3 regions of the Blautia sp. HCN-20427 genome follow, and region 3 is predicted to be linked to each of the others. Evidence: riboswitches for the same ligand, from Rfam matches in the RefSeq annotation. Region 3 holds a riboswitch; each other region holds the start of a gene.
What was found. A riboswitch is a leader RNA that binds a small molecule or an ion and turns the genes downstream of it on or off. The one in region 3 is predicted to bind cobalamin.

Region 1: it holds a riboswitch for cobalamin, as region 3 does, so the genes downstream of both, WKT17_RS08545 (hypothetical protein) here and nikB (nickel ABC transporter permease) in region 3, are expected to answer to the same signal.
Region 2: it holds a riboswitch for cobalamin, as region 3 does, so the genes downstream of both, WKT17_RS13160 (energy-coupling factor ABC transporter permease) here and nikB (nickel ABC transporter permease) in region 3, are expected to answer to the same signal.

The regions. Positions count from the first base shown of each region.
Region 1 covers NZ_JBBKBX010000011.1:65,739-75,946, forward strand. The annotation lists gene WKT17_RS08515 (DUF4230 domain-containing protein) at 1-121, opposite strand, end outside; gene WKT17_RS08520 (PadR family transcriptional regulator) at 345-668, shown strand; gene WKT17_RS08525 (DUF1700 domain-containing protein) at 665-1,483, shown strand; gene WKT17_RS08530 (DUF4097 family beta strand repeat-containing protein) at 1,480-2,307, shown strand; gene WKT17_RS08535 (PspC domain-containing protein) at 2,337-2,522, shown strand; gene WKT17_RS08540 (small, acid-soluble spore protein, alpha/beta type) at 2,590-2,793, shown strand; cobalamin riboswitch at 2,843-3,039, shown strand; gene WKT17_RS08545 (hypothetical protein) at 3,175-3,552, shown strand; gene WKT17_RS08550 (MFS transporter) at 3,639-4,817, opposite strand; gene WKT17_RS08555 (ABC transporter substrate-binding protein) at 5,096-6,391, shown strand; gene WKT17_RS08560 (carbohydrate ABC transporter permease) at 6,417-7,319, shown strand; gene WKT17_RS08565 (carbohydrate ABC transporter permease) at 7,332-8,156, shown strand; gene WKT17_RS08570 (glycoside hydrolase family 88 protein) at 8,190-9,368, shown strand; gene WKT17_RS08575 (sulfatase family protein) at 9,380-10,208, shown strand, end outside.
Region 2 covers NZ_JBBKBX010000023.1:30,677-40,884, reverse strand. The annotation lists gene WKT17_RS13195 (MutS-related protein) at 1-1,326, opposite strand, end outside; gene hemL (glutamate-1-semialdehyde 2,1-aminomutase) at 1,345-2,619, opposite strand; gene hemB (porphobilinogen synthase) at 2,619-3,605, opposite strand; gene cobA (uroporphyrinogen-III C-methyltransferase) at 3,626-5,143, opposite strand; gene hemC (hydroxymethylbilane synthase) at 5,157-6,047, opposite strand; gene WKT17_RS13170 (precorrin-2 dehydrogenase/sirohydrochlorin ferrochelatase family protein) at 6,035-6,535, opposite strand; gene hemA (glutamyl-tRNA reductase) at 6,525-7,754, opposite strand; cobalamin riboswitch at 7,911-8,091, shown strand; gene WKT17_RS13160 (energy-coupling factor ABC transporter permease) at 8,242-8,988, shown strand; gene WKT17_RS13155 (energy-coupling factor ABC transporter substrate-binding protein) at 8,990-9,292, shown strand; gene cbiQ (cobalt ECF transporter T component CbiQ) at 9,317-10,093, shown strand; partial or broken gene WKT17_RS13145 (energy-coupling factor ABC transporter ATP-binding protein) at 10,072-10,208, shown strand, end outside.
Region 3 covers NZ_JBBKBX010000001.1:124,490-134,697, forward strand. The annotation lists gene WKT17_RS00575 (ABC transporter substrate-binding protein) at 1-302, opposite strand, end outside; gene nikC (nickel transporter permease) at 302-1,141, opposite strand; gene nikB (nickel ABC transporter permease) at 1,142-2,080, opposite strand; cobalamin riboswitch at 2,215-2,393, opposite strand; gene WKT17_RS00590 (pyridoxamine 5'-phosphate oxidase family protein) at 2,479-3,111, opposite strand; gene WKT17_RS00595 (pyridoxamine 5'-phosphate oxidase family protein) at 3,143-3,544, opposite strand; gene WKT17_RS00600 (Rrf2 family transcriptional regulator) at 3,746-4,189, opposite strand; gene WKT17_RS00605 (NlpC/P60 family protein) at 4,315-6,504, opposite strand; gene WKT17_RS00610 (alanine/glycine:cation symporter family protein) at 6,691-8,061, opposite strand; gene WKT17_RS00615 (MATE family efflux transporter) at 8,127-9,470, opposite strand; gene fba (class II fructose-1,6-bisphosphate aldolase) at 9,581-10,208, opposite strand, start outside.

The DNA.
Region 1 (10,208 bases), on a different contig from region 3:
TCGCAGACGTGTTCAGCTCCGGCTTCTTACTGGACTCCAAATATCTTCCGGCAATCATGCCCAGAATCAGAATGGCGGCAGCGGCCAGAATGGCAAATATTTTTCCGAATTGTTTTTTCATGTATTCCTCCTGTGTCGAAAATCCTTGAAATTTGCGAAATGTGTCTCTATACGAGTATAAAGGTTTGCAGAGAGAAAGAAAAGAAAAATCTTTAAAATTTCTTTTGTTTTTCTTCTGTAAAATATTATTGACAATATTATATTATATGACGTATAGTATTAAACATAAAATAGTATTGCTTAAGAAACAATATTATGGAGAAAAAAGGAAGCGAGGTGGACATATGGTTTTTAATACAGGAGCAGCGCTTTTGGACGCCATTGTGCTGGCCGTTGTATCCAAGGAAAACGAGGGTACCTATGGGTATAAAATTACCCAGGATGTGCGTCAGGTGCTGGAGGTTTCGGAATCCACGCTCTATCCGGTTCTGCGGAGACTTTTAAAAGACCAGTGTTTGGAAACTTATGACAGAGAATACGGCGGAAGAAACCGGCGATATTATAAGGTAACAGAGAAAGGGATGGTGCAGTTGAATCTGTACCGGGCAGAATGGAAAAGCTACTCAACGAAAATCAGTGAATTGTTCGAGGGAGGGATTCAGGCATGAACAGAAAGGAATTTTTGGCGCAGCTTTCGCGGCTGTTGTGGGATATACCGGAAGCGGACAGAAAAGACGCTCTGGAATATTATGAAAACTATTTTGAGGATGCAGGGGAAGAAAACGAATCCTCTGTCATACAGGAACTGGGAAGTCCGGGGAAGGTGGCAGCCATCATAAAAGCCGGCCTGGAAGAGGGACAGAATGAGTATGGGGCATACACAGAGGCCGGATACCGGGATGAACGGTTTGAAGAACGGAATATGCCTGAGCGGCAAAAGGCAGAATCTTCTTCCGACTCCCAAAATCATGAGGAAGACCGCCAGGAAAAGAATAACTGGGATGGAAGCCGTTATCACGGAGAGGAGAATGGGGGAAGTACAGCTTATGAGGGACCGTATCGAACCTATGCGGGAACCGCACAGAGAAAACAGCCAAGAGGCGGACTTTCCTGGCCGCTGCTATTGGTATTGGTGATTCTTACTTGTCCTTTGTGGGGCGGATTGGGACTGGGACTGCTGGGTGTGTTTCTGGGGCTTTTGGGCGCCTGCATTGGAATTCTGGCAGCTTTGCTTTTTAGCGGGCTGGGATTGGTAGTTGGCGGTGTGGTGCTTCTGGCTAATGCCTTTATTTTTCAGTTGGGAACTCCGGCTACTGCTGTAGTTACCGCAGGGGCAGCGCTTATGATGACAGCGCTGGGACTGCTTTTGACTTTGGGATTTTTCCTTCTGGTGATAAAAGTTTTTCCGCCTTGTTTCCGATGGTGCATAGATTTGATTCAGCGAATTCTTCACAGAGGACATACAGGAGGTGACCGGGCATGAAGAAGTTTACAAAAATTGTTTTGATTTCCATACTGTGTTTGGGGCTTTTGGGAGGTATTCTGTTCGGCGCAGGTGTGGCGGCAGGCGGAAGTATTGATTTGGTTTATGAAGGAAATCATCTGGCAAATACCCGGCTGTTTCGGATGATAGCCCACAAGCTGCAGAAGCATGAACACAGATATGAAGAGTGGGAAGACAAATGGGACGAAGGTCTGTCGGATATTGATGCAGTTGATGATGACAGTACACCGGGAAACCTGGAATACTCCCAGACAGAGGTAGAGCGTCTCCTCCTGGAAGTGGATACAGGAATTGCAGAAATCCGTACAACCACGGGAAATACCATTCGGATTCTGGGAGTCCGGGAAGACGATACGGTAAGCCGCAGCTTCGATAATAAGGAATTGTATATAGAAGCCGAAGGCGACCATGACAGCGAAAAGACAAAACTTGTGATAGAAGTACCGGAAAATAAAACATTCAAAGATCTGGAGCTGGTTTCCGATACGGCTCAGATAAAAACAGTGGGAAAACTGCGGACCGATAAGGCTTATCTGGAAACAGATACCGGAAGTGTGCAGGCAGAGTATCTGGAATTTCAAACAGGAGAAATAGAGTGTTCCACCGGAAATCTCCAGGTGAAATGTGCCGGAAAACTAAACGATTATACCGTTTATGCAGAAAGCGACAGCGGCAATCTGGTTCTGGATGGAAAGGAGTATGTGGGTTACCAGGAAGGTGTTTTCGGAAATGCAGACAGCCAAAAGACCATAGACGTGTCAAATGATATGGGAAATATGGAAATCGAGTTTGAAAGTAAATAAAAAATAGAAGCAAGGAAAGGAGTTATCATATGTCTGATAAAAGATTGTATCGTTCCTCTGTAAATTATATGCTGGCAGGGGTCTGCGGAGGAATTGCAGAATATTTTAATATTGACCCTACTTTAATAAGGCTGGCATGGATTATCTTGACCTGCATGAACTGCGGCACAGGAATTGTGGCTTATATCATTGCAGCCATTGTAATTCCAAAATAAAATTTACAGACGGTATAAAGTGAGAAAAAAGGGCCATACTCCAGTTAGAAAGGAGTGTGGCTTTTTTATGGCAAAGAAAAAAGAAGAAAAAATTGATTTAAACAATATTCCGGAAGAGGAAAAAATAAAATATGAAATTGCCGGAGAACTGGGACTTTTGGACCGGGTAGCTGCAAATGGCTGGAAAAGCCTGTCTGCAAAGGAAACGGGACGTATCGGCGGGCTTATGACAAAACGCCGAAGAGAACAGCAAAAAACAGGAGAAAATTAGGAAAAGTGCTTGACGCGGCTTGGAGGCAATGGTATTATAATCAATGTATAATTCCATAAACCTATTAAGTGCACCGTGTTGACCGCACAACACTGGTGAAAAGGGAATCAGGTGTGAGTCCTGAGCGATCCGGTCACTGTATTTGGGGAGTGATGCCGCAGAAGTCCATTGTACGAAGCAGTACGAGAAGGAGCGGCAAAGCGATGAGCCATGAGTCAGGAAACCTGCTTAGTAGTAGTAAGGTGATAACTTCCGTGCAAAGTTTGAAATCCCTCACACTGTTTACAGACAGTTGACGAGTCCGCTTTCACAAGGAAGGTGGATTTTTTTATGGAATTGCCGAAAGGTGAACCTGAACTTATAGAATTATGCATTGATTAAATGGCAGGTGGTATATTCCCTGATTCTATGTTTCCTGTTTGGCTGTTTACAGGTTTTGTTTTCCCGCAACAAACAAAACCGCGCATCCTCCGCAGAGAGCAGGAAAGCTTCGTGACCGGAATCAGGGAGTGTCCATCAAAAAGATTTCTACATAGTCTCTTATCCGCAATTCAGCGGGAAATTTCAAGTTATAGTATTTATGGGAAAAAATATAAAAAGGAAAATGGGAAAGTGCATTGTCTGACAGACATTTCTATTTCTAATGTTCAGTTTGATGGAAACAAACAGGAAATTTTTATTGCTGTTCCTTTTATGACTTGGCCTGCAGGGTTGGAGGCGATGAGTTTGTACTGTTTCTGCCGGACACCATGGATATAAAGTTGTATAAAAGAAATGCAGGAAGGGGTGTCGGTAAATACCGATTTTTAAGCTCTAAATCTTAAAAAACCCCTTAACTGCATTTTTTAAAGCGCACTTTTTCTCATTTTTCGTATATGTCTTACCAGCAGAAGAATGCAAACCAGGTCAATGACCACAACTGCAATAATGGACTGCATGCCGTAGTAAATACCGGCAGTTTCTGCAATTTTACCGATAATGGACGGCATGAGAATAGAGCCGAAGCTGGCAAGAGTGAGAATGAAACTCCAGGCCAGAGAATATTTTTGGATAAGGCTTCCAGAAAAGGAAACCGTAGTGGGATAAAGCCCTGCCATACTGAAGCCAAAGCCCATAATTCCCACAAGAATCAGCGGTGTAGTGGAACTGAACAGCAGTAGGATTAAAAATCCCACCAGTCCGAAGCCCATGACAAGCAGCAGCCATTCCTTATGAACTCTAGTGGAAAGCCAAGCCGTTAAAAGGCGGCCGGCTAGAATCATGACCCATAAAAGGCTGGCCGTGACCTGAGAAAGAGATGCGGGCAGCAGTCCGGTATCCTTAAAGTAAGTAATCATCCAGCCAATTACTCCCTGTTCTGCACAGAGATAGAAGAAAAGAGTCAGTGTGCAGAGATAAAACAGCGGTTCTTTGAAAAAAGCAAAATCAGCAGCTTTTTTTATCTGTTCTTCTTTTTTTTCTTTAACAGAATCAGGAATCATAAAATACATGACCCAGCTTAAAACGCCCATAATCAGCATGAAAGAACAGGCGTAAATCCAGTTATCGCTGTTTGTCCGCGTCATGGCAAGCAGCAGAAGCGGGAAAGTAAAGGCGCCGATAGCAAACATGGCATGCAGGCCATTTAAGAGCGATGCCTTACCGGGAGCCAGTTCGTTAATGGAGGTGTTGCAAAAATTACTGGTAGCGCCCCGGGCCATACCGGTGAGGAAAAAGGCCAGTGCCAACATAAAATTATTGTCAGAAAGAAGAATGACCAGGTAGGAAAGGGCAATGAAAGAATTGAAAAAAAGAATGCTTTTCTTTCTTCCCCAGACCTCGGATAAAGCGCCGCAGGCAAAGCTGGAAATCAGATTTCCTACGGAATGAAGGCTGACAATCATACCGCAAAAAGCATAGGCCAGTCCCCGGGAATCCCGGATATAAGGCAGGAGTGAGCCAATGGAGAGTGCAAGCATACCGTTTATGATGAAGACGCCGTAACTGCACAGAAATTGTCTGTTTTGAGTTTTGTCTTGAAACAATGATAAGTCCCCCTCTTTTTAAAATTGAAAATGCAAAATCGAGTATAGTCTAAAACAAATCTGCAGTTTCGTCAATGGAAGAATCCCACTTTGTAATGCGGAAATAGTAACAGAATCTAAAAAAATGACAAGAAAATTTTGCTGCAACCTGCAGAAAGTAACAGAAATAGGAAAATAATTCATTTCAGAAAAAAAGGCTTTCTGTTAATCTATAACTACAAAGAAAACACCCCGTAAAGAGCGGAGAAAAGAATGAAGAGAAAGAAGGAGAGCAGCACATGAAAGCAAGAAAAGCAATGGCAATGGGACTTATCGCGGCGATGTCAGTGGGAATGCTGGCAGGCTGCGGAGGTGAAAAAAAAGAGGACGGAAAGGAAACTGCAGACGGAAAGCAGAAGCTGACCATTTCCACATGGGACAATGACACATCACCGCAGTTCAAAGCGGCGGTAGAGGTATTTCAGGAAAAATACCCGGATGTAGAAATTGAATACATTGACACAGCGGCCAATGAATACAACAACAAATTGACGGTTATGCTGGCTGGCGGTGACCCGGACCCGGATGTTATCTTCGTAAAAGATATGGGGACACAGTTGAGTATGCAGCAGAAAGGACAGATTGCCTGTCTGGATGAATACATAGAAAAAGATAAGCTGGACTTATCTGTTTACAACGGAACAGCAGAGGATTTACAGATTGATGGTTCCTCCTACACACTGCCTTACCGCTCGGACTGGTATGTTCTGTATTACAACAAAGACTTATTTGACAAAGCAGGCGTTCCTTATCCAAGCAATGATATGACCTGGGATGAATACGAAGAACTGGCGAGAAAGATGACCTCCGGAGAAGGCAATGACAAGATTTACGGAACACACAACCACAACTGGATGGCGCTGGTATGCAACTGGGCTATTCAGGACGGAAAGAATACACTGGTATCCGATGACTACAGCTTCCTGAAACCTGCTTATGAACAGGCTCTTCGCATGCAGGAGGATGGCATCATTCAGGATTACGCAACTATTAAAACAGGTAATTTACATTATTCCAGCGTTTTTGAGCAGCAGCAGTGTGCAATGATGCCCATGGGAACCTGGTTTATTGCAAACCTTCTCCAGGCACAGAATGCAGGAGAACTTGGATTTAACTGGGGATTCGCAACCATTCCGCATCCGGAGGGCGTAGAGGCAGGCAACAGCGTTGGCGCGGTAACACCGGTGGCTATCAATGCAAATTCTGACCAGAAAGATTTGGCATGGGAATTCATCAAATGTGCAACCAGCGAAGAAACAGCAGAAAAGCTGGCAGAACAGGGTATCCTGACCGTTATTCAGAATGACACCATTATGAACAAAGTCACATCTGTGGAAGGTTTTCCGGAAGGCTGTGCAGAAGCACTGGAATTAAAGGGAATGGTATTTGACAGACCACTGGACAAAAACATTGAAAAAATTCGTAAAGCAGTGGAAGAAGAACATGACCTGATTATGATTGGCGAGGAAAGTATTGACGACGGAATCAAGAATATGACAGAACGCGTTAAGGAAATACGGGAGGCCAATCCGTAAGGAAGAAAGACAGGAGAAAAAGGATATGGCATTAACACCGAAACAAAAAAGAGTTGTAAAAAATAATCTGATTGGATATTCATTTATCCTGCCAAACTTTATCGGATATTTTCTGTTCATCTTTATTCCGGTAGTATTTTCCTTTGTATTAAGTGTCATGAAGTGGAACGGTTCTGCAAATACACCTATGGAATTTGTGGGATTTGATAACTTTGTGAGACTCATGGGAGATTCTACCTTTAAGATGTCCGTGGGACACACCTTTTATTATGCGGTTTTCACCGTGCCGCTGACGGTTGCGGCAGCACTTCTTATCGCAGTGCTTCTGAACAGTAAGATTAAAGGAATTGTGGTTTACCGTACTGCATTTTTCTTCCCTTATATCGCTTCCCTGGTTGCGGTAGGAGCTGTGTGGAACATGCTTTTTATGAAAGATGTGGGACCGATTAATGAATTTTTAAGAGCCATTGGTATTTCCAATCCTCCGGGATGGGTGGCATCTGTGAAATGGGCCATGCCTGCCATTATTATTGTCAGTGTATGGAAATACATGGGCTATTACATGATTGTATATCTGGCAGCTTTGCAGGGGATTTCTAAAGAACTTTATGAGGCGGCAAGTCTGGACGGGGCCACCGGATGGAAAAAACTGAGATACATCACCATCCCCATGCTGAAGCCCACAACTTTCTTTGTTGTTATTATGCTGACCATTCAGTGCTTTAAGGTATTTGACCTGATTTATATTATGACAGGCGGAGGACCCGGCCGTGCAACCCAGGTTATGGTAAACCATATTTACGATGCAGCGTTTACCAACTTTGAATTTGGCTATGCAAGCGCAAGCGCCATTGTTCTCTTTGTCATTGTACTGGTGATTACGCTGATTCAGTTTAAGGGCGAGAAGAAATTTACGGAATGGATGTAAAGGGGTGACAATATGAAAGCAGAAAAGAGAAAAAAGATATTTATTTATATAGGCTTGACTTTCCTGGCCGTGCTCATGGCAGTTCCTTTTTACTGGATGTTGATTTCTTCCGTGAAGCTGAATAAAGATGTGTTCAGTATTCCCATGGAATGGATTCCCAGAAGCTTCCATTTCGAGAATTACCAGGAAATCTGGGAAAAGATTCCGCTTCTGACTTTTTTCAAAAACAGCACGAAGCTGACGGTAATTACCACCATTATCCAGCTGGCTACCAGTTGTTTTGCAGCTTACGGTTTTGCAAAAATGGAGTTTAAGGGAAGAGATTTCCTGTTCCTGGCTTATGTCACCACGATTGCAGTTCCATGGCAGGTATACATGGTGCCTCAGTTTACTATGATGTCCAAATTCGGTTTAAACAACACCCATGTGGGACTGATTATGCTTCATGCGTTCAGTGCGTTCGGCGTGTTCTTAATGCGGCAGTTTTTCTTAAGTGTGCCGAAAGAACTGTCAGAAGCAGCGAGAATTGACGGATTGGGCGAGTACGGTATCTTTGCCAGAGTTGTGCTTCCTCTGGCGAAGCCGGGAATTGCAACTCTGACCATCTTTACTTTCGTAAACGTATGGAATGACTTTATGGGACCTTTGATTTATTTAAACAGCACGGAACTGAAAACCATTCAGCTGGGTATTCGTATGTTTATTTCCCAGTATGCAGCAGACTATGCGTTGATTATGGCAGCGTCTGTATGTGCGCTGATTCCGGTAGTGATTATTTTTATCGCTTGTCAGAAGTTCTTTGTAGAAGGTGTTGCGGCAAGCGGTATCAAAGGCTGATATTTGTAAGATTAGGAAAATGGGAGGACAAGTATGGCACAGACATTTGAAACCCTTAGAAAGTATCCGGGGACTTCGGAAAAAATGCTTCAAAAGGCAATCGAGCAGGCGACCAAAATTGTAAAGGGCAATCTGGGGGATTTTACAGAGTCCTTCCAGTCTCCCAATACGGAAAACGGTTTCTACTGGCCTACGGAAAATGTAGAGTGGACCACAGGATTTTGGACCGGTGTTGTATGGCTGGCGTATGAACTGACAAAGGACGAGGCTTTCCGAAAAACAGGGGAAATCCATGTGGAGAGTTTTCTGAATCGTATAGAAAAGAAAATTGACGTGAATTATCACGATATGGGATTTTTATACAGCCTTTCCTGTGTTGCGGCATACAAACTCTGCGGCAATGAAAAGGGCAGGAAGGCTGCTGTTATGGCGGCAGACCACCTTTTGACCAGATACAGGGAAAAGGGAGAATTTATTCAGGCATGGGGCAATGTGGGGGACCCCGGGGACTATCGGCTGATTATTGACTGCCTGTTAAATCTGCCTCTTTTGTACTGGGCAACAGAGGTTACAGGAAATCCGGAATATGCGGACAAGGCCTGCCGTCATATGCATACAGCCATGCAGTGTGTGTTGAGAGAAGACCATTCTACTTACCACACTTATTATATGGACCCGGAGACCGGGAAACCTTCTTACGGAGTCACCCATCAGGGAAACAGAAATGGTTCTGCGTGGGCAAGAGGTCAGGCCTGGGGTGTGTATGGCGTTGCGCTCAGTTACCGTTACCAGCAGAAACCGGAATATATTCAAATGTTTCGGGATGTGACAGATTACTTTATTGCGCATCTGCCGGAGGATTTGGTTCCCTATTGGGATTTTGATTTTGACACAGGCAGTACAGAGCCAAGAGATTCTTCTTCTTCTGCTATTGTCATCTGCGGTATTTATGAAATGCTGCCTCACCTGGAGAAAGAGGAGGCAGAGAGATACCGCATGGCAGCGGACAAAATGCTGTGTGCGTTGATAGAAAAATGTGCGGTAAAGCACAGGACAGAGTCTAACGGACTTCTGCTTCACGGTACTTATGCCAGAAGCTCCGAGGAGAATACCTGTAAGAACCGGGGTGTAGATGAATGCAATACCTGGGGAGATTATTTCTATCTGGAGGCTTTGCGGAGAAGACAGGGTGAGTGGAACCCTTATTGGTAGGAGGCAGAAAGGTGAAGAAAAAACCGAATTTACTATATGTTTTTTTGGACCAGTGGAGATATCATGCGATGGAATGCACGGGGGAAGACCCTGTGCATACTCCGCATATGGATACTTTTGCAAAAGAGAGTCTGGACTGCAGGGAGGCGGTAAGTACCTTTCCTCTGTGCTCCCCGCACAGAGCTTCGCTTCTGACAGGAAAGTATCCTTTTAGCCTGGGCATGTGGACCAACTGTAAAATCGGACTCAGCGAGGTGCTCATGCTGCGTCCCCAGGAAACCTGCATTGGAAACGTATTGAAAGAAAATGGATACCATACCGGATATATCGGAAAATGGCATTTGGACGCAGCGGAACAGAACTTTCAGCAAAATCCGGTTTCCGGGGCAAGGGACTGGGACGCTTATACGCCGCCGGGCGAGCGAAGACAAGGCTTTGATTACTGGCTTTCCTATGGGGCCTGCGACAATCATTTAGATCCCCACTACTGGGCAGATACGCCCAGGCAGATAAAACCTGGCTGCTGGTCACCGGAATTTGAGACAGACAAGGCGCTGGAATATATGGAGGAACAAAAGGGAGAAGAGGAGCCGTTTGCACTTTTTGTATCTTATAATCCCCCCCATCTTCCTTATGAATTGGTTCCGGATAAGTATTATAAGCAATATGAGAATATGCCGGTTCACTTCCGGAAAAATGTGCCACCGGAAAAGCGGACACCGGAAATGGAAACCATTACCAGACAGTATTTTGCAGCAATAACCGGGGTGGATGAGCAGTTTGGCAGAATTTTACAGTATTTAAGGGACCATCATCTGGAAGAGGATACTTTGGTGGTGC
Region 2 (10,208 bases), on a different contig from region 3:
CGCCTCATCCAGAATCCGCTTCAAAGAACGGATTTCCACGATGAAATAGCTCTCTCCGCTTTCCAAATCGTCCCGCAGCGCCATAGAAGTCATCACCTTAAAATATGGGGCACGGTAAGAAGAAGCTGTGCAGGTGTAAACCGTCTGAGCCAGAATGGCATTAATGGCAACATTTTTCAAAAACGTAGACTTTCCGGAAGCGTTGGAGCCTGTGACTAAAATTCCGCCCTGGGCAGAAATACTGTTGGATACCGGATGGGAAATCAAAGGATGATACAAATCTTCTGTTTCCATTCGGGCCCTGTCCTCGGAAAGAAACTGGGGCAGGCTGTAATAAGGCAGAATTTCCCGGAAAGACGCAATGGAAATCATACTTTCCAGATATCCGAACAGAGAAATCAGTCCTTCGATTTCTGTCATATGCTCCTGCATGCTGTGCATCATATCGTGAAATTTAATCAAGTCGATATGGGTCATCATGCGGATATAGTCCATAAAAAGTCCTCCTAATCCGCCTCCTGCCGTACTGCTGCGCTCCGTTACCCAAAATGCTCCCTTTCGAAAGCCGGAAAGCTGCTTTTTATACTGTTTTCCCTGCTCCTCATACTCTTTTAGCTGGTGAATCCCTGCTTTTTCCAGCTTCTTCTGGGCCTCAAGAAGCTGAAGTACACAGCCGAAACTGGTGAGATAAGCGTCAATTTCTCCCTTTTTGCCCCAATAAGTTCCGATATTTACAAGGCAGACAAGCAGAAAAACCAGCACCCCCGGATTCGGCTTTAAGACAAAAAACAGCAGCGACAGCAAAAATGCCCCCAAGCAGAGCACCTGTCCCGTTTTTCCCTGAACCGTAACTTCTCTTGTCACATGAACAGCTTCAAAAATCCCCACATTTCCCGGTCTTCGGATACTGGCCAAAAGCATTTGCAGCTTCTGCCGTTCTTCCTGATGACTGCGGAAAAACTCTATGAGCCGCTGCCTTTCCTTTAACTCTTTTTCCTCAAAAACCGGTTTCCGCAAAAGATCATAGAGACATTCCGCCCCTACAGGGGAACAGCTCTGATTGATGAGTATAAAGATACGGTCCATATCCAGGTCATTCCAGGTAATGTCATCAATGTAAAAGCCGTTTTTTTCACGCTGTCGGAAGAACTGGGCAATATGCTCCAGTTCCTCGTAGGTGTATTCCTTTGGAGGAATTTGTCCCCAGGAATTTTTTATCCGCGCTAAAAACCTCTTTTGGTTGGAACGATTCTGCACGAGAATCAATATCGATGCAGCCAGAAAAAACAGCAGCAGAAAAACAAGGTTTGAAAGATTGCTATCCATAGGGCTTTGCCTGCCTCCTTATGCGAAATACTGCTGCAAAAGCTGCAGGGTTTCCTGAATGTCTGTCTCCGTATGGGCATCTGAAAGGAACATGGCTTCAAACTGAGATGGCGCCATATGTACCCCGTGGTTTAACATATACTGGAAATAATCGGAAAAGGCTTTGGTATCTGAGGCTTTTGCAGAAGCATAATCCGTTACCGGCTCTTTGGCAAAGAAGATACAGCCCAGGGAGGACACGGAATTCACCTGGTATGGCACATTCTTTTCACGGAAAATGTTTCGGATACCGTCAAAAAGCAATTCTCCTTTCTGATGCAGGCGTTTATAAATATCCTGGTCGTCCCAGAGGATTTTTAACTGGACAAGTCCCGCTGCCATAGCAATGGGGTTTCCGCTTAAAGTCCCTGCCTGATATACCGGGCCTGCCGGCGCCACCATTTCCATAATCTCTTTTCTTCCGCCGTAAGCCCCTACAGGCATACCTGCACCGATAATCTTACCGTAAGTCACCAGGTCCGGGGTAATTCCGAAATATCCGGCTGCTCCGGCAAAGCTGAGACGGAATCCCGTAATAACCTCATCGAAGATCAGCAGTGCCCCGTGCTTGTCGCACAAATCCCGCAGACCCTGCAAAAAGCCTTCCTTTGGAGGAACTACACCCATGTTGGCCCCTACCGGCTCTACAATCACAGCCGCTACCTGATCCTTGCTTTCCACCAAAAGCTGCTCTACACTGTTTAAATCATTGTAAACCGCAATCATGGTGTCCTGGGTGCAGCCCTTTGGCACACCGGCGCTGTCCGGTACTCCACTGGTCATCACACCGCTTCCGGCACTTACCAGCATAGCGTCTGTATGCCCATGATAACAGCCGGCAAATTTAATGATTTTGGATTTTCCCGTATAGCCTCTTGCCACGCGCAGAGCGCTCATGACTGCCTCAGTGCCGGAGTTTACCATGCGAATCATCTCTACATGAGGAATTCTCTCACAGATAAATTCCGCCATTTCCACTTCTTTTTCCGTAGCACAGCCAAAACTCAGACCGTTTTCACTGGCGCGGATAACCGCTTCCTTAATCTGCTCATTGTTGTGTCCTAAAATCATAGGTCCCCAGGAATCAATGTAGTCAATGTATTCGTTTCCGTCCACATCAAAAATTTTACAGCCCACTGCTCCCTGAATAAAGCGTGGGGCTTCCGTTACAGAGCCATAGGCCCGTACCGGGCTGTTGACGCCCCCCGGAATTCTCTTTACTGCTCTTTGAAATAATTCTTCTGATTTTGTCATTATCCGATTCTTCCTTCCTCTATAAATCTGGCAATTTCTTTTGCAAAATAAGTGAGATAAATGTCTGTGCCTGCCCGGTATGCACTGGCTGCCATCTCACAGATAATCCGGTCTTCCTCAATGTAGCCAAGTTTTGCCCCGGCTTTTACCATGGCATATTCTCCGCTGACTGAGTAAGCAGCCACCGGAATCTGGGTCCGGTCCTTTACCTCCCGTACCATATCCAGATAAGACATGGCAGGCTTCACCATAAGAATATCCGCGCCCTCTTCCACATCCAGAAGGGCTTCTTTCAGCCCCTCTCTGCGGTTATGAAAATCCATCTGGTAGCTTTTCCTGTCTCCAAAAGACGGCGCAGAACCTGCCGCGTCACGGAAAGGACCGTAAAAAGCAGAGGCGTATTTCACCGCATAAGACATAATGGGAATTTCCTTGTGTCCATTCCTGTCCAAAAGACTGCGGATAGCCCGTACTCTTCCATCCATCATATCAGAGGGCGCCACCATATCCGCGCCTGCCTGTACATGGGAAAGGGCGGTTTTTGCCAGAAGTTCCAGAGTTTTATCATTTTCTACTTCATGTCCGCAGAGGACGCCGCAGTGTCCGTGAGAAGTGTATTCGCACATACACACATCGGTAATCAGGTACATATCGCCCTGAAATTCTGCTTTTGCCTTCTCTAAAGCCTTCTGCACAATACCATCGCTGGCATATGCCTGGCTTCCCACCTCATCCTTTACATCAGGAATACCAAAAAACATTACCTTATTGACTCCTGCGTCCAAAAGCTCCTCCAAAGCCTTCGAAAGCCGGTCAACGCTGTAACGGTACTGACCCGGCATAGTGGCAATTTCTTCCTTGATTCCCGTGCCTTCTTTTACAAAAATCGGATAAATCAGAGAACTTTTGTCTATTCGTGTCTCTCTGACCATTTTCCGCATAATTTCGCTGCCTCTTAATCTTCTTGGCCTGATGTTCATATCCATAATTTCCAACTCCTTCTGCCTTACTTGCGGGCTGTTTTTCCTTTTAATTGTATTACCAGAGTAAGAAGGCTGTCAATAGACGCTTCCCGGGCCATATACGTTTCCATGCCAAGATCCGCTGCCTCAGCCTGGGTCTGTCTGCCAATGCAGGCTGCCCGCACTTTGGTATAATCCAGTCCCGGTGTGGCTTCTCTAAAGCCCCGCACCGTAGACGCGCTGGTAAAGACCGCACAGTCAATGCTTCCTGTTTCAAATTCTTTTTTGCGGTCAAGCAAATCTCTGGTCTCATAGAACGTATCGTAAATGGAAATGTCATCTACCAGAATCCCCGGCTTTTTGGCAAGCTCTGCAAGGATTTCCTGATTGCACATTTTTGCACGGGGAAGCAGAATTTTCTCCGTTCCCTCACAAAGCTCACAGAGCCCCCTTCCAAGAGCCTCTCCGTCGAAAACCTCCGGCATATAATCAGCAAAAAAGCCCTTTTCTTCTAAAGCTTTTTTCGTCCCTTTTCCAATGGCGGCAACTTTCAAGTGCGCCAGTTTCCGAATGTCAGTGGCGGATTTTAACAATTCCTCAAAGAAAATCCGCACTCCGGTAGGGCTGGTAAATACAACCCACTGGTAAGTATCCACTGCTTTTAGGGCTTTATAAAGCAGCGTCTGGTCTTTTAAAGGTTCTGTGCGGATAGCCGGAAGTTCCAGAACTTCCGCCCCCAAAAGCCGCAGCCTGGAAGCCATAGAGGAAATCAAATCTCTTGGCCTTGTAACCATAACCTTATACCCGGAAAGAGGCAGCTTTTCATGCCAGGCAAACTCTTTGGCCAGAGCACAGACCTTTCCCACTACAATAATAGCAGGGGTCTCAATGCCCTGTTTCTTAACTTCTTCCTCCAATGTGGAAACCGTTGCCACAATTCTTTTCTGACCTGCTGTAGTTCCTTTCTGCAAAATCGCCGCAGGCATATCCTGATCCATACCTGCCTGCAAAAGGGACTGGCAGATATCAGAAAGCGCGCTGACTCCCATTAAAAAGACCAGAGTTCCCTTTGTCCGTACCAGTGCGTCAAAATCAATATCATAAGCCGCTCCCTGCTTCTTATGTCCCGTAATAATGTGCACCGAAGAGGTAAAGTCCCGGTGTGTCACAGGAATTCCATTGTAAGCCGGCACGGCAATGGGAGAAGTCACACCCGGAACTACTTCGTAGGGAATCCCCTCTTTCACCAGCAGTTCCAGTTCTTCCCCGCCCCGTCCGAAAAGGAAGGGATCTCCGCCTTTTAAGCGCACCACACGGTGTCCTTTCTTTGCTTCTTCTACCAATACCTGATTAATCTGTTCCTGGGGCATAGTGTGATGAGAAGCCCGTTTTCCCACATTGATACAGCGGGCGCTCTCCGGTATCCGGGAGAGAATTTCCTGTCCCACCAGACTGTCGTAAACCACCACCTCTGCCTGCTGCAGTGTTTCCATTCCTTTTATGGTAAAGAGCCCCGCATCTCCCGGTCCCGCTCCTACCAGCCAGACTTTTCCTGTACTCATGTTATCTGCTCCTTTATTCTTGATTTTTGCATGTATCACGCAGTTTTTGTGCAAGAGAAATACCCAGCGTTTCCCCTTCTTCTGCCGGACCGGTTATCATGCCTTTTTCATATTTTCCGGTTTCTTCATCATAATACAAGCCCCGAAGGACGATTTCCTTCTCACGGACTACGGCATGGGCTGCTACAGGAGAGGAACAGCCGCCGTCTAAATGCCGGACAAAGGCTCGTTCTGCCACTGCCGCATAGAATCCCTCCAAGTCGGAAAATTCCTTCAGATAATCCCCAGGCTCTCCTGCCCGTCCCTGCACTGCCAGAATTCCCTGTCCTGCAGCGGGAATCATCTCTTCCGGCTGAAAATACCGGGAAATCCGTGCTTCAAGCCCAAGCCGTTTCAGTCCTGCCGCAGCCAGTATGAGAGCGCTGTACTCCCCGCTGTCCAGTTTTTTCAAACGGGTCTGGACATTGCCTCTTACGCTTTTGCACTCCATATCCGGATACAGTTCTTTTAACTGCAAAATTCTCCGGAGACTGGAACAGCCAATGGGTTTCGTCTTATCCAGCGTATGTACCCCTTGGGGAAGTACCAGCACATCCCTTGGGTCTTCTCTTTTGGAAAAAGCCAGAAGCGGCAGTTCTTTTGGTACTTCCATGGGCATATCTTTTAAGCTATGCACGGAAATGTCCGTTTTTCTGTCTAAAAGAGCTTTGTCCAATTCTTTTACAAAGAGTCCTTTCCCGCCGATTTTATCCAGGGTTCTGTCCAGAATCTTATCCCCCGTGGTTTTCATGGTGTAAATCTCCACCTCTATGTCTTCGTGGCTGTCCTCAATGGCCTTTTTCACCATTTCGCTCTGCACCACTGCCAGTTTGCTCTCCCGGCTTCCAATGATTATTTTTCGCATTTTTCTTCTTCCTTTCGGATTTGTTCCAGGGCTTTCCGGGTTTTTTCGCGGACCTCTTTTACCTTTTTGTGGTCTTTTCCGCTGCCGTTAAAGCCCAGCACCACGCCTTCATATTCCAGAATACCCGGAAAATGAAAATCACATTTTTGCTGATTGCTGGCCGTATTCACCGGAATCCCCAGACATTTGCAGGCGCTGTAAATGTCCTCATTGACTTTTGTATCATCTGTGGCAGCCAGCACCACATCTGCTGCATACAAATCTTCCCGGTCATAAGGTTTTTCTTTATATACCAGCTTTCCTTCCTCAAAAAGCTGTGCAATCCTCTCTGTACAGGCCGGAGCAATGACGATAAGCTCCCCTGCAAAAGACAGCAGCGTCTCTGCTCTCCTTGTGGCAATCTTCCCCGCGCCAAACACTACGACTCTCTTTGTGCTCAGGTCTATAAACACAGGAAAAAATTTTTTATTTTCCTTTTCAGTTTTCATACAGTTTTTCCAGTCCTTCCACGCAGTTTAAAAATTCCTTTTCTTCCAGAGAATCCTTCAGCCCGAACATCATTTTGTTAACCACCTTTGCCGCAGCTGTATCAATGGCCTGCAGCAGATTTTCCCGGTCTTTTTCTTCCATGGGAGTTTTCCGCAGAATTTTCAGTATCCGGAGATTTAAATCCTGCACCGCCTCTGCCTTAATGTCCTGGATTCTGGGAATTAAGTCTCTGCCGCCATACCAGTTGTAAAAATCCTCCATCTGTTCCTGCAAAATTTCCCCGGCTTTTTCCAGACTCTGCTGCAGCTTCGGAGAAACCGCATCAATCTTAAAGCTGTCTATGTCGTACAGGGTAATACCGGAAAGTTCTCCGGCAGAGGGTTCAATATCCCTTGGTACGGCCAAATCAATCAATACCAGATGTTCCACGGGCGGGACGGTTTCCAGAAGCTCCCTGGTCAGTGTATAGTTAGGACTGGCCGTAGCGCTGACAACCAAATCGCACTGAGGCAGAAATTCTCCCCGGTCACCGTAATTAATCCGCTCACAGCCCTTAGGGATATTGACAATGCCGCTTCGATACTGGCGCACCGTAACCGTCACCTCTGCACCTGCTTCTCTAAGAGCCAGCGCCGCCACCTTGCCCATTTCTCCGTTTCCGATAACCATGCAGGTTTTGCCAAACAAGGAAAAGCCCTTTTCCTCCAGGCAGTGAATGGCTTGATGAATCACGGAACTGTTGCCCCTGGAAAAGATGACTTTTGTCTTTACCTTCTTGGCTGCCGTCACCGCCATGCGAAACAGTACCTCCAGCACATTGTCCGTGCAGTAGGCTTCCCTGGACAAACTCAGAGCATCCTTTACCTGGGTAATGATCTGGTCTTCTGCCAGAATCTGGGATTTCAGACCGCTGGTAAGATAAAAAAGATGTTCTACTGCTTCCTCTTCTGTCCTTTCCGCAAAATACTGTGCATATTCTGCCGGTTCTTTCCCTTTTTCCCGGCACAAAAATTCATAGAGAGAACCCTGCCAGTCTTCCGTGGTGCTTGCCCAAATTTCCATTCGGTTGCAGGTAGACAAAATAATACAGCCTGCAATGCCCGGTTCTTCCTTTAAATGTTCCATTGCAGCTACAGCGTTTTTCTTGGTAAAAGAAAATTGTGCGCGGATGTCCACGGCTGCTCTGCTGTAGTCAATGCCAATCATGGAAATACTCATTGTTTTTTAATCTCCCATATCTTTTGTTGCTTTTCTTAAAAATCTTTTTTCATCTTAGCATAGAATTCTTTTGGGTGCAACTTAAGTATTTTGTGATTTTTGTACAATTTCATTTGACAAAACATTGACAAAATTTCCCTATATGCTACAATGGAACAAGAATTGAATGTATAACGGTGCCTGCTATGCAGGAGAATAGGAAAGTTAAGTGAAAATCTTACACGGTCACGCCGCTGTAATGGAGGAGCTGTATTTTAATATGCCACTGTTGTAATGGGAAGGCAAAATGCAGCAAAGATACCTGAGTCAGAAGACCTGCCTTATACATGCGATTTACACAGGTTACGAACGATGGCCTTGTGTAAGAACAGGTTGGCTCATAGCATATCTATTCACCTTGCTATAACCTCTTGTTCTTCTGATGCCTGTCGGTCCCTGCCGTACAGGTTTTTTATTTTATTCATGCAAATCAGAAGGGAGAAGAAAAATGAGTAAAAATCAAAAACGTATTCTGGTACTGGCAAGCGCCTTTGCGCTTACCTTCGGCATTGTCCCAACCGTCAGTGCCATGCACATTATGGAAGGTTACCTTCCGGGAGGATTCTGCATCGCATGGGGTGTCCTGTGCGTACCGTTTCTCATTGCAGGATTCATGTCTATCAAAAAAACTTTAAACGAACACCGAAATCTGGTCACCCTGCTGGCTATGTCCGGCGCCTTTGTCTTTGTAATTTCTTCCTTGAAGATTCCTTCCGTAACCGGAAGCTGTTCTCACATGACAGGCACCGGGCTTGGAGCAATTCTGTTTGGCCCGTCTGCCGTTTCCATTCTGGGGCTGATTGTTCTCCTGTTCCAGGCTATTTTACTGGCACACGGCGGACTGACTACGATTGGAGCAAACACATTCTCCATGGCAATCGCAGGACCTTTTGTATCTTATGGTCTTTATGTTGTGCTGAAAAAGGCCAATGTGGATAAAAAAGTCTGTGTATTTTTGGCCGCATTTTTAGGTGACTTATTTACATACTGCGTGACTGCGGTACAGATGGCTCTTGCCCATCATGCGGATACCACCTTTGGCGCTGCAGTAGGCAAATTCCTGCTGGTATTTGCACCTACACAGGTTCCTCTGGCTCTTATTGAAGGCGTCATCACGGTATTGATTATCATGGGTCTGGAAACCTATGCTAAACCGGAACTTCGTGCGATTGGTTATTTAAAGGAGGGAAAATAAGATGAAGAAAAAAGTCATTCTGGCCATTCTCGTTATTTTCTTAATTGCATTTGTTCCGCTGTTTGTCTTAAAAGACGCGGAATTCGGCGGTTCCGACGATGCCGGAAGCACCGTGGTAGAGGAAGTGGATTCCTCCTATGAACCCTGGGCAACCCCCATTTTTGAAAAGCTCATTGGCGGAGAACTTCCCGGCGAAGTGGAAAGCCTGCTCTTCTGTCTCCAGACCGGTATTGGCGTAGGCGTCATTGCCTTTTTTATGGGACGTTTTGTAGAGCGTAAAAAATGGATGAAAGATGAAAACTAAAGTTCTCTGGCGAAAGGAGTTTCTATGATAGTCATTGATAAGCTGTGTTACAATTCCCGGCTTAGATATGAAAATGCCAGTGAGAAATTTGCCTTTGCAGTGATTACACTGTGTATCTGTGTAATGAGTCGTTCGACTGCGGTGGCAGGTATCGTATTAGCTGTGACAGGGATTCTTACCGTTTGGAAAGGGGGAGTCCCTGTTTTGCGTTATCTTAAGTTTCTCACCGTACCTCTGGCATTTTTGTTTTTAAGTACCATAGCCATTATGTTCAATTTAAAACAGGTTCCCATGGATTTCTTTGCCATTCCCCTTGGAAACTGGTATCTGACGGCAAGCTACCATTCCTTTTTTTATGCGGTACAGCTGATTCTCACCGCTCTTTCCGCGGTTTCCTGCCTGTACTTTTTGTCCTTTACCACCCCAATGCCCGATATTCTGGAGGTTTTGCGGAAACTGCACTGTCCCCGTCTGCTGATTGAACTGATGCTGCTGATTTATCGGTTTATCTTCGTACTGCTGGATGTGGCTTCTGCCATTTCCACTTCCCAAAACTGCAGACTGGGAAATAAGGATTACCGGACGTCTCTGAAATCCTTCGGTATGCTGGGATCTGTGCTGATGATACGGGCGGTACAACGTTCCAACCGGCTCTACGACGCTATGGAAGCCCGCTGCTATGACGGCACCATACGGGTTCTGTCGGAAAACCGGCCTCCCAGGAAACGAATCATTGCTGCCATTGTGGCATTCGATACCGCCTTATTTATTTTTGCTGTATGGAGGAGATTTTTTTCATGAATTCAGATATGATATTAAAAGCCGATAATCTGCATTTTTCCTATGATGATGACAACTCCCACTCTTTAAACGGACTTTCCCTGGAAATCCGAAGGGGACAGAAAGTGGCCTTTAT
Region 3 (10,208 bases):
TGGCTATTTTCCCAGCTTTCTGCCAGACAGGGTACAATCTCTCCCTTTTCATCAAATTTTACCAGTGTTTCACCGATTCCATACCGGGATACCACCCAGCTGAAATACTGCTCTGTCGGTTCCAGTGTATCTGCAAAGCTGGTTACACCAATGGTCAGTTCCTGCTTTTCCTGTGCAGAAGAGGAGGAGGCACTGCCTTCTGATTTTTCTCCGTTTCCACTCCCGCATCCGGTCAGCAGAGACGCCGCCATACTTCCTGCCAACAGAGTGCTGCATATTCTTCTTACCCATTTCTTTTTCATTACGCTCTCCTTTTCTTTTCCTGTCTGGGGTCTAAAATATCACGGATACTGTCTCCCAGCATATTAAACACAACAACCACAATGACGATGGCAATTCCCGGATACAACATCAGCCAGGGAGCCTTGGTCAGATAAGTTCTGCCCTCGTTGAGCATAAGCCCCCACTCGGGAACCGGAGCCTGGGCGCCGAATCCCAGAAAGGACAGGGACGCCAGTTCCAACATCATGGTTCCGATATCTGTTGCCGCAGTCACCACCATGGTGGTAATCATATTGGGCAAAATGTAGTTCAGAATGATTTTATGATTTCGGGTTCCTGTTACTACGGCTGCCTCAATGTAAAGATTTTTCTTTATTTTCAGCACCATACTTCGAGCCAGTCTGGCATACTTTGTCCAGCTCACTGCCGAAATGGCAAGGACGGCATTGACCATACTGGGTCCTAAAAGACCTGCAATGGCAATAGCCAGCACCAGTCCGGGAAAGGAAATCATCATATCTGCAATCCTCATAATCACGGCATCCACAAACCCGCCGAAATATCCGGCCAGAATTCCCAGCGCAGTTCCCACCACAAAAATCACGACAACCAGACAAAGGGTCATGACCAGAGAAGAACGGGTGCCGTAGATAACTCTGGAAAGCACATCTCTTCCCAGCTTATCCGTACCGCAGAGATATTCTCCTCCCGGCGCCTGCAAAGAATGGCTCATCACCGCCTCGTAGGGATCTTTGGGAGCAATCCACGGTGCAAATACGGCAATGGCGGCAATCCCCAGAGCCAGTGTGAGAAAAAGTGTAAACTGCCTGTTTGTCTTCAAAAATTTCCAAATTTTCACTTACCGCTCCTCCTTCAGTCTTGGGTCCAGCCGTTCATAGGAAAGGTCTACCAAAAGATTAATGCCCATGTAGAGCAGGGCAATCCACAAAACATAGCCCTGCACCAAAGGATAATCCCTGCAGGAAATGGCTTTTACCGCCATGCTTCCAAGCCCCGGCCAGTTATAAATAATTTCCACCACTGCCGTTCCGCCCAGCAGACTGCCCAGGGAAAGCCCCAAAAGCGTTACCAGAGGAAGCGTAGCATTGGGAAGCACATGTTTCCACAAAATCTTTTTCTCTGAAAGTCCCCTCATATGGGCCCCTGTAACGTAATCCTGCTGCAGCTCTTCCAGCACGGCAATCCGCACCTGTCTGGTGTATTTGGCAGACATGGCAATAGCCAGGGTAACAGCCGGCAACACCAGGGATTTAAAATCGGTACTTCCCCCGGACACGGTCACCCACCGAAGCTGCACCCCGAAAATACTGAGCAGAATCAGACCAATCCAGAAATTGGGAACCGAAACGCCGAAAAAAGTCAGGCCCCGCACCAGATAGTCCGGCCAGCGGTTGTGATAAACTGCTGACAATATTCCCAGTGGTATGGAAAACAATATCATAATAAGCAGAGATGCCAGTGCCAGCTTGAGGGTAGGAAAAAAGCAGGATACCAGTTTTTCCACCACCGGAACCTTCATGGAATAGGATTTTCCCATATCACCGGTCAGCACCCCTTTTAACCAGTTTCCGTACTGCACCAGAAAAGGCTTGTCCAGCCCCAGTTCTGCCCTGGTCTGCTCCAAAAGCTCCGGTGTGGGAATATTTCCACATTCGGTAAGCATAATTTCCGCCGGGTCACCAGGGGACAAATAGGTCAGGCCAAAGGTAAAAAAGCTGATTCCAAAAAGCACAATTACGATTTGCAAAAGCCGCCTGCCCAGGTTTTCTTTCTTCAAAATCTTCCACCTCCTGTTTTTATAACGGCAAAAAGACAATCTGATATATGCATATACAGACTGTCTCTACTCATAAAATTCGATATTGTTATTTATACCTAACCGTATTTTAAGAGTTCTCATCAGCCGTGAGAAACTTCCCAAAGATATAAGCAGTTCTCCTGACTTCAACTCACCGCTTCTACAGCACCTTCCCAAAGCTTTCCTTCAGTGGCATACGCTGCAAAAACTCCTTGTTACAGTGGCGGGACCGTACCGGACTTACACCGGTTTCTCTATGAATGCTTACGCAACTTATATCCTGTTATGATTTCTGCCCCTAATTATACTGGAAGATTTTGAAAATTCAACACTTTATGTATCACAATTTGTTATGGATACACTTTTTAAGTCTTCTTTCACTCTGTGTCATCTCGTCCTCTCCTTTCTACAGCTTTAACCGGACATCTGCGGTAACAGTTTCCGCAGTGCAGACAATTTTGCTGCCTGATAACCCCGGCAGCGACGTCAATACACTGCTGGGGACAAGTCTGACTGCACACACCGCAGTGAATACATTTCCGGGTAATCACATACCCCTCCTGCTTCCGGCTGGCTTCTCCGAAAGAAAAGTCAAAGCGCTCTATGGGCTTTTTTGACAAATCAAACCATTCCCCCCGGCCCTTGTAAATCTGGAAAACGATCAAAGCTTCTCTCGACTGTCTTGTGGGATAAATTTCATACATATAAGCATTTTTCTGAAACAAGTCTTCCACTCTGCCGCTGCCCAATTCTTTTGCCTCTCCCTGTACGGAAACCGCTATACTGGAAAGGGTATCTTTTCCCCGGAGGGCGGTAAACGCAATATGTCTGTTGGCTTTCAGGCGACTGTAGAACTGCTTTCCTCTGGCCGTCAGAAAATACAGACTGCTTTCATCTCCATCCATCATATCAATGGCGCAGGTGACGGGATAGCCTTTTTCATCCACTGTGGAAAACACCACAGTATGCAGTTCCTTCACAATATACTTCAAATATTCCTGTGCAGTCATAAAAATCCCCCGTTTCTCTTATAAAATATCCTTAAAATGTATAGGTTCTCGGCGGGTTACCGGAGAAATCTGCAAGAACCGCTTTTGCTTCTGCCAAATAAAACACTTCAAAAATCGGATTGTCTGCGGTTTCGTACTGTCCCTTTACAATAGGATTCTCCATGCAGGCTTCTTTTACCTCCCGATTATCCTCAAAAACAGCTTTTCCGTTCAATCGAATCCAGGTATAATCCGGGCTGGATACGGTCACTTCCACATAGGGATTCTCTTTCATATCCTTAAAAACATCCTTGGTGTGATTGGTGCAAAACCATAATTTCCCCTCTTTTTCAAAGCAGAACATAAAAGGACGGCATTTTGCCTTTCCGTCACGTCCAATGGTTGCAAGATACTGTACCGGGTTTTCCTGTAAAAATTTTACGACTTCATTCATGATGTTATGCTCCTTTTTCATTTGTTTGTTGTAATAATCTTATTTACAACTACAGTATAACCCCCTCTTAATTGTAATGTCAATAGTTACAACCATATTTTTTTTCATTTTGCCATAAAAAATTCCCTTCCAAGCAAATCGTTTTCCTTTTTCAACATTTGCTTAAAAGGGAGCATGTCCTCTGACAGGCACTGTCTTTCTCTATTCTGTTTCTTTTGCCATACAGGTTCTGGCATCTTTTACCACATCTGCCAGCGTCATTTTTTCAAGTTCTCTCTCTAACGCATTCTGTACCTGGATAAGTCTGCCATCCAGCACCTGATGAATGTTTCTTCCCACCGGACACAGGGGATTGGGACTTTCATGAAAATGAAAAAGACCCTCTTTTTCCACACATTCTACCGCACGATAAATATCCAGAAAGCTGATTTCTTCCAGCTTTCCCACAATCGACGCGCCTCCGCTTCCCCTCTGTACCTCCACAATTCCGGCGGCTTTCAGCTGGGACAGAATTTTTCGGATAATCACCGGATTCACATGCACACTGGCCGCCAGAAATTCACTGGTGAGTTTGTATTTCCCCTGAAACGTATCTATACAAAGCAATATGTGTACGGCAATGGTAAAACGGCTTGAAATCTGCATACAGATTCCCCCTTTTCTCTTTTTCTGATTCGTTGTACTAAATTATAAAACGGCCTTGCTGTCATGTCAATGAACGAAACAGAAGGAACCGCTTTGACACAGTTCCTTCTGCTTTTTCTGTATGCTTATTTCATCAAATATACATCTGCATAATTTACGCCCAGGGCATTGGCTCTGTCATGGTCACTGACATAGACGTCAATGCGGTTGCCCTTAATTGCACCGCCGCAGTCCTCTGCAGTAAATACATGGCCATTAATAATGACTTTGGTTCCGTATGGAATCACACTTGGGTCTACAGCAATTGTCTGTCCCTCTACAACCGGTGTGCCTGTTGCGGTAATACCGGTTTCCACGTCACAGCAAATCTCGCAGGAGCAGTAGTAAGTCAGTTTAAAGTTTCCTAACAACTCGCCGTACATATCTTCTGTAGCATTGACTTCTGCAATATCACTGCTGCCGTATACGGTTCTGGTATCGTCCAGAATTCTGGTGGCCCATACTGCGCAGTTGGAATTTACATCATCGGACACAATACCATAGTTCGTTCCCTTTGCTTCAATGGTCTTGCCATTTCCTGCATACATGACCACATGGAAAATATATCCGTCCTTAGCATAGAAAATCAAATCTCCCGGCTGCGCATCTTCTACGGCAATTTTGGTACCGTACTGAGCCTGGTCTTCTGCCACTCTGGGCAGGTCATAGCCGTACTGCTTGTAAATACTCTGTACAAAACCGGAGCAGTCTGCACCGTCTGTCAGACTGGTACCGCCCCATACATAAGGATTTCCGATAAACTGAGAAGCAAATTCCACGATGGAGTTTCGCACTTCTCCCCCCGGAATACCGGACTTAATGGATGTCAGTGTATAATAGCGGGCCTGGTTTTCATCCTGCTCAATCTGAGACTCCGCTGTCGTGTAAGTCTCTTCACCTTTCTGCTCTACTTCTGTCTTAACCGTATCTGCCATGTTGAGGTATTCACAGCTTACAAATCCCCGGACATCTCCGGACTCTATGTAAATCCAATCCTGGTCCTTGTCCGCAATGACATACACCAGACTTCCTCTGGTAAGCGTTGCCACAATACGGCTGTCTGTGCCTTTTCCCTCTCTTACATTAAGGAGACTTGCTGTGGTCAGCGCATAATCTTTCTGTACAACCGTCTGATTTACCGTAGCTCTCAGATGCAGAAAAGCTTTGTTTTCCAGATAAGGCACCAGTTCCTTTGCGACCGGAGCTGTTCCCTCAATTCCCGTATAAGTTTTCTTTTCTTTCTCTGCTTTTTCTTTGGCTTTCTTCTGGTATTTTTCCAGAATCTTCTGCGCGTCCTCGCCTGTCGTCACGGTGTCTGCCTTTACAAATCCTCTGACTTTGCCGGATTCCACATATAACCAGCCGTCTTCTTCCTCTTTGAGAATATAGCACACGCCTTCCTTGTCCAAAGTTCCCACACTGCGGGATTCCTGATTCATTTCCTCTTTGATTTCCAGACTATCTTTTGCAAAAGCGTATTTTCTGGCCACGGTCCAGAAGCGGAAGTCCTCTACCAGCTGGGGAACTTCATATATCTGCTGATCCGCCACCAGTTCCTCATTGGTAGACGGTGCAGAAGTGTCATCTGCTGCAATCTGCGGAGAACCGTTTTCCAACAAAATCACATAACCGTTTGCATCCAACACATAATGATAACCTTCCGGCAGCTGATAGCCCGTTCTCTGCTCATATGTTTCCGGGGTCTCTTGCTGCGGAACTTCCGGCTGGTCTGCTTCCACCTTAGGAGAACCGTCTTCCAATAATATCACAAAGCCGTTTGCATCCAACACATAGTGATGACCTTCCGGCAGCTGATAGCCTGTTCTCTGCTCATATGCTTCCGGGGTCTCTTGCTGCGGAACTTCCGGCTGGTCTGCCTCCACCTTAGGAGAACCGTCTTCCAGTAATATCACAAAGCCATTTGCGTCCAATACATAATGATGACCTCCCGGCAGCTGGTAGCCCGTTCTCTGCTCATATGCTTCCGGGGTCTCTTGCTGCGGAACCTCCGGGGTTTCCGGAGTCTCTGGTGTCTCTGGGGTTTCCGGCTGCTCCGGGGTTTCTGTATCTGTACCGCTATTCTCACCTTCCGGTGTTTCCGGCGTCTGTTCCGTCTGATTCTCTTGTGGAGCTTCCGGTTGTTCCGGGGTCTCTGCTTCTAAATGGCTGTTGCCCTCTGTCTGTACCTGCACCTCTGCTGCATATACATTGGCAGGAACCGCCAGCGTAAATGCCATGGATAGGGCAAGCACTCTCTTTAGTTCTTTCAATTTCAATCTTTTTTCCTCCAAGTATCTCAGGATAACTATCTTTGTCTGCCTTTTTCAGTTTAACGCAACTAATTCATAAAAACAACCCTTCTTTAGAAAAAAAAGGAATTTTTTTGTTTTTTCATTGTATAAAACGACGAAGAAAAACCTTTCCTTACACTTTATTTTATCGTTTCTTTATAGTATTTCCTTCTATCCGGTTTCTTTGTTCGCATTTTCATACCGCACTTCCCGCCCCAGAAAAAACAGAGCCAGCAGGTTTGGAACAGCCATCATACCATTTAAGGCATCCGATAGTTCCCATATCATCTGGGGCGCCAGTATGCACCCCGGCAGGGTCACCAGAATGTAAACCAGCCGGTACAGGGCCACCCCTTTTTCCTTCCCCAGGTACTCTGCCGTCTGTTCCCCAAAGCAGGACCAGCCCAGAATGGTAGCAAGAGCAAAAAGTGCCGTAGCTGCTGCCAGAAACTGCCGCCCCCAGGGAAGTACTGTGGCAAAAGCCATTCCTGTCAGCGTAGTTCCGTCTGTGATAGGCCCGCCGGTCTGTATCCGGGACAGAAATCCCTGGGGTTCATACACACCGCTGACCAAAAGTACCAACGCTGTCACCGTACAAACTACCATGGTGTCAATAAAAATCTCTGCCATCCCCCACATCCCCTGCACCTGGGGCGACGATACCTGCGTATTGGCATGGGCCAGAACAGAAGAGCCAAGCCCCGCCTCATTGGAGAAAATTCCCCTGGCAATTCCCATGCGGACAGCCTGCCCCATGCCATATCCGGCAATCCCGCCTGCCGCCGCCTGCACCCGGAACGCCTCTGTAACTATAAGCCGAAACGCCTCTGGAATCCGCTCCCGGTAAACAAAAAGCACCACCAGCGCTCCGCCCAGATAGGCCGCTGCCATAAGCGGAACCAGCTTTTCCGTAAAAGCCGCAATTCTCTTCACTCCGCCGGTAAGGGCCACGGCAACCAACACCATACAGATACATCCGGATACAAAGGGAGGAATGTGAAAAGCCTCCCAAAGCCCCTGAGCCATAGAATTTCCCTGTACCATGTTCCCCATGCCAAAAGACGCCCCCAGACAGCAGACAGCAAAAACCACAGCCAGCGGCCGGCACTGTAATCCACGTTCCATATAAACCATGGCGCCGCCCTTCCAGCGTCCCTTTTCGTCTCTGTAGCGGTATTTTATTCCAAGAAAATTTTCCGCATAACTGGTCATCATACCAAAAAAAGCCGAAACCCAAAGCCAGAAAATCGCTCCCGGCCCGCCAAACATCAGCGCTGTTGCCACTCCCGTAATGTTTCCCGTTCCCAAAGTGGCCGCCAGTGCCGTACAGAAAGACTGAAACTGCGAAATAGAGTGTTCCTCTCTTCTTTCTGATTCCTCCTGTTTCTTCAGAGAACCCAGTGTGCTTTTCAGCCAAAAAGGCAGTTTCCGAAGCTGAAAAAAACGGGACTGCAGGGTAAAACGGATACCTGCTGCCAGAAAAAACACCAGCATTCCAGGTCCCCATACAAACCGCTGCAGTCCGTGAACAAATTCCTGCATATCAAAAGACTGTCCTTGTTCCGTTTTTAAAGCCTATGCAAAAACCAGCAAAAACATGCCCTTTTTCACAAGGACTGTCTGATTCTCCTCTTTCTGAAATACAAGAACACAGCCATACAGATAACCGATGACAAAAGCGAGCCCGCCGGCGCCGCCAATCCCATAGGGTACAGGGTATCCGGAAAATATACTGCCGCCAGATAAGCCCCCGGAACCCGCACAGCAGCCATGGAAATCAAATTGTGCAGAAAAGAAACCGTAGATTTTCCGTAAGCACAGAAATAACCGCTGAAGCAGAAATGCACCCCCGCAATGGCACAGTCCAGTGCATAAGCCTTCAAATACTGGCTTCCCATAAAAATAATATCTTTTTCTTTAGAGAACAAGCCTAATATCATCTCCGGCGCCAGATTGCAGGCCAAGGCTGCCACAATCCCAAAGGACACGGAAATCAAAAGCCCATATCCCAGGGTTTTCTCTGCCCTCTCATGTTTTCCTGCACCTACATTCTGTGCTGCAATAGCCGAAATGGACGACAGCATGGCAGAGGGAACCAGAAAAAGAAAACTGATAACCTTTTCCACAATCCCCACGCCTGCCGCTGCCACAACGCCTCTCTGATTTGCTATGACCGTAATTAAGATAAAAGAAATCTGGATAAATCCGTCCTGGCAGGCCACAGGCACACCAATTTTCAGAATTTTCCTCAGGGTTTCTCTTTCCGGTCTCAAATCTCTTCCTGTCAGATACAAGGCAAATTCTTTTTTCTTCCGAATGACCGCAAATGCCATTATCACACTGGCCGTCTGGGAAAGTACTGTCCCCAGAGCCGCCCCTGTCGCCGCCATCTGAAATCCTCCGATAAAAAGGAAATCCAGCAGAATATTCAGCACGCAGGCCGCTGCCACAAAGTACATGGGACTTTTGGAATCCCCCATGCCTCTGAAAATACAGCTTAAAATATTGTAGGCAGTAATAAAGGGAATCCCGCAGAAGCAAATGGTCAGATAGCTTTTCGTCTGTGCCAACGCTTCTTTCGGCACAGCCACCCACTCCATAATCTGATCTGTGCCAAGCAGTAAAAGCCCTGTAAACACCACAGATACCGCCAGAAACAAAACCACCGTATTTCCCACAATTTTCCCGGCCTTTTCCTGATTCTTCTCTCCCACAGCCTGTCCCAGAAGCACTGTGGTTCCCATAGCCAGCCCCACTACCACCACGGCAAGCATATGCATCACCTGGCTGCCTATGGAAACAGCGGAAATAGCCGCCGCTTTGTTATACTGCCCTGTCACATACAAATCTGCCATACCGTAAAAGGTCTGCAAAAAACAACTGAGCAGATACGGCATGGAAAAAGCCATAAGTGCTTTCAAAACACTTCCTTTTGTAAAATTCTTTTGCATATTTTTCTCCTGATAAAAACGGTACAGCCCCCTATCCGGGCCATACCGTTTTCTCTTTTCTGCCCAAATGGCAGAACCTCTGCATATTCTATTCTGGAGTTTTTATCTTCTTATTCAAATGCTTTTCCAACAGAACCGAAGAGTTCCATTTTCTCTTTGATTGTATCACAGATAGCGTCAAAACCAGGTTTTAATAATTTACGAGGGTCATATCCTTTTCCTTCGTTGTCTTTGCCTGCTTCGATGTATTTTCTGGTAGCTTCTGCGAAAGATAACTGGCATTCTGTGTTTACATTGATTTTAGATACGCCTAAATCAATCGCTTTTTTAATCATGTCAGCCGGGATACCTGTACCGCCGTGCAGAACTAATGGCATTTCACCTGTTAATTTCTGAATGTCATCCAGAACGTCAAAGCGAAGTCCGCCCCAGTTTTCCGGATATTTTCCGTGGATATTTCCGATTCCTGCTGCCAGCATGTCTACGCCCAGGTCTGCAATCATTTTACATTCCTTCGGGTCTGCGCATTCGCCCATACCTACAACACCGTCTTCTTCTCCGCCGATAGAACCAACTTCTGCTTCCAGAGAAAGTCCGAGGCCTTTGCATACGCCAGCCAGTTCTTTTGTCTTTTCTACATTTTCTTCGATTGGGTAGTGAGAACCGTCGAACATAATAGAAGAAAATCCTGCTTTGATGCATTTGTAGCATCCGTCATATGTACCGTGGTCTAAGTGC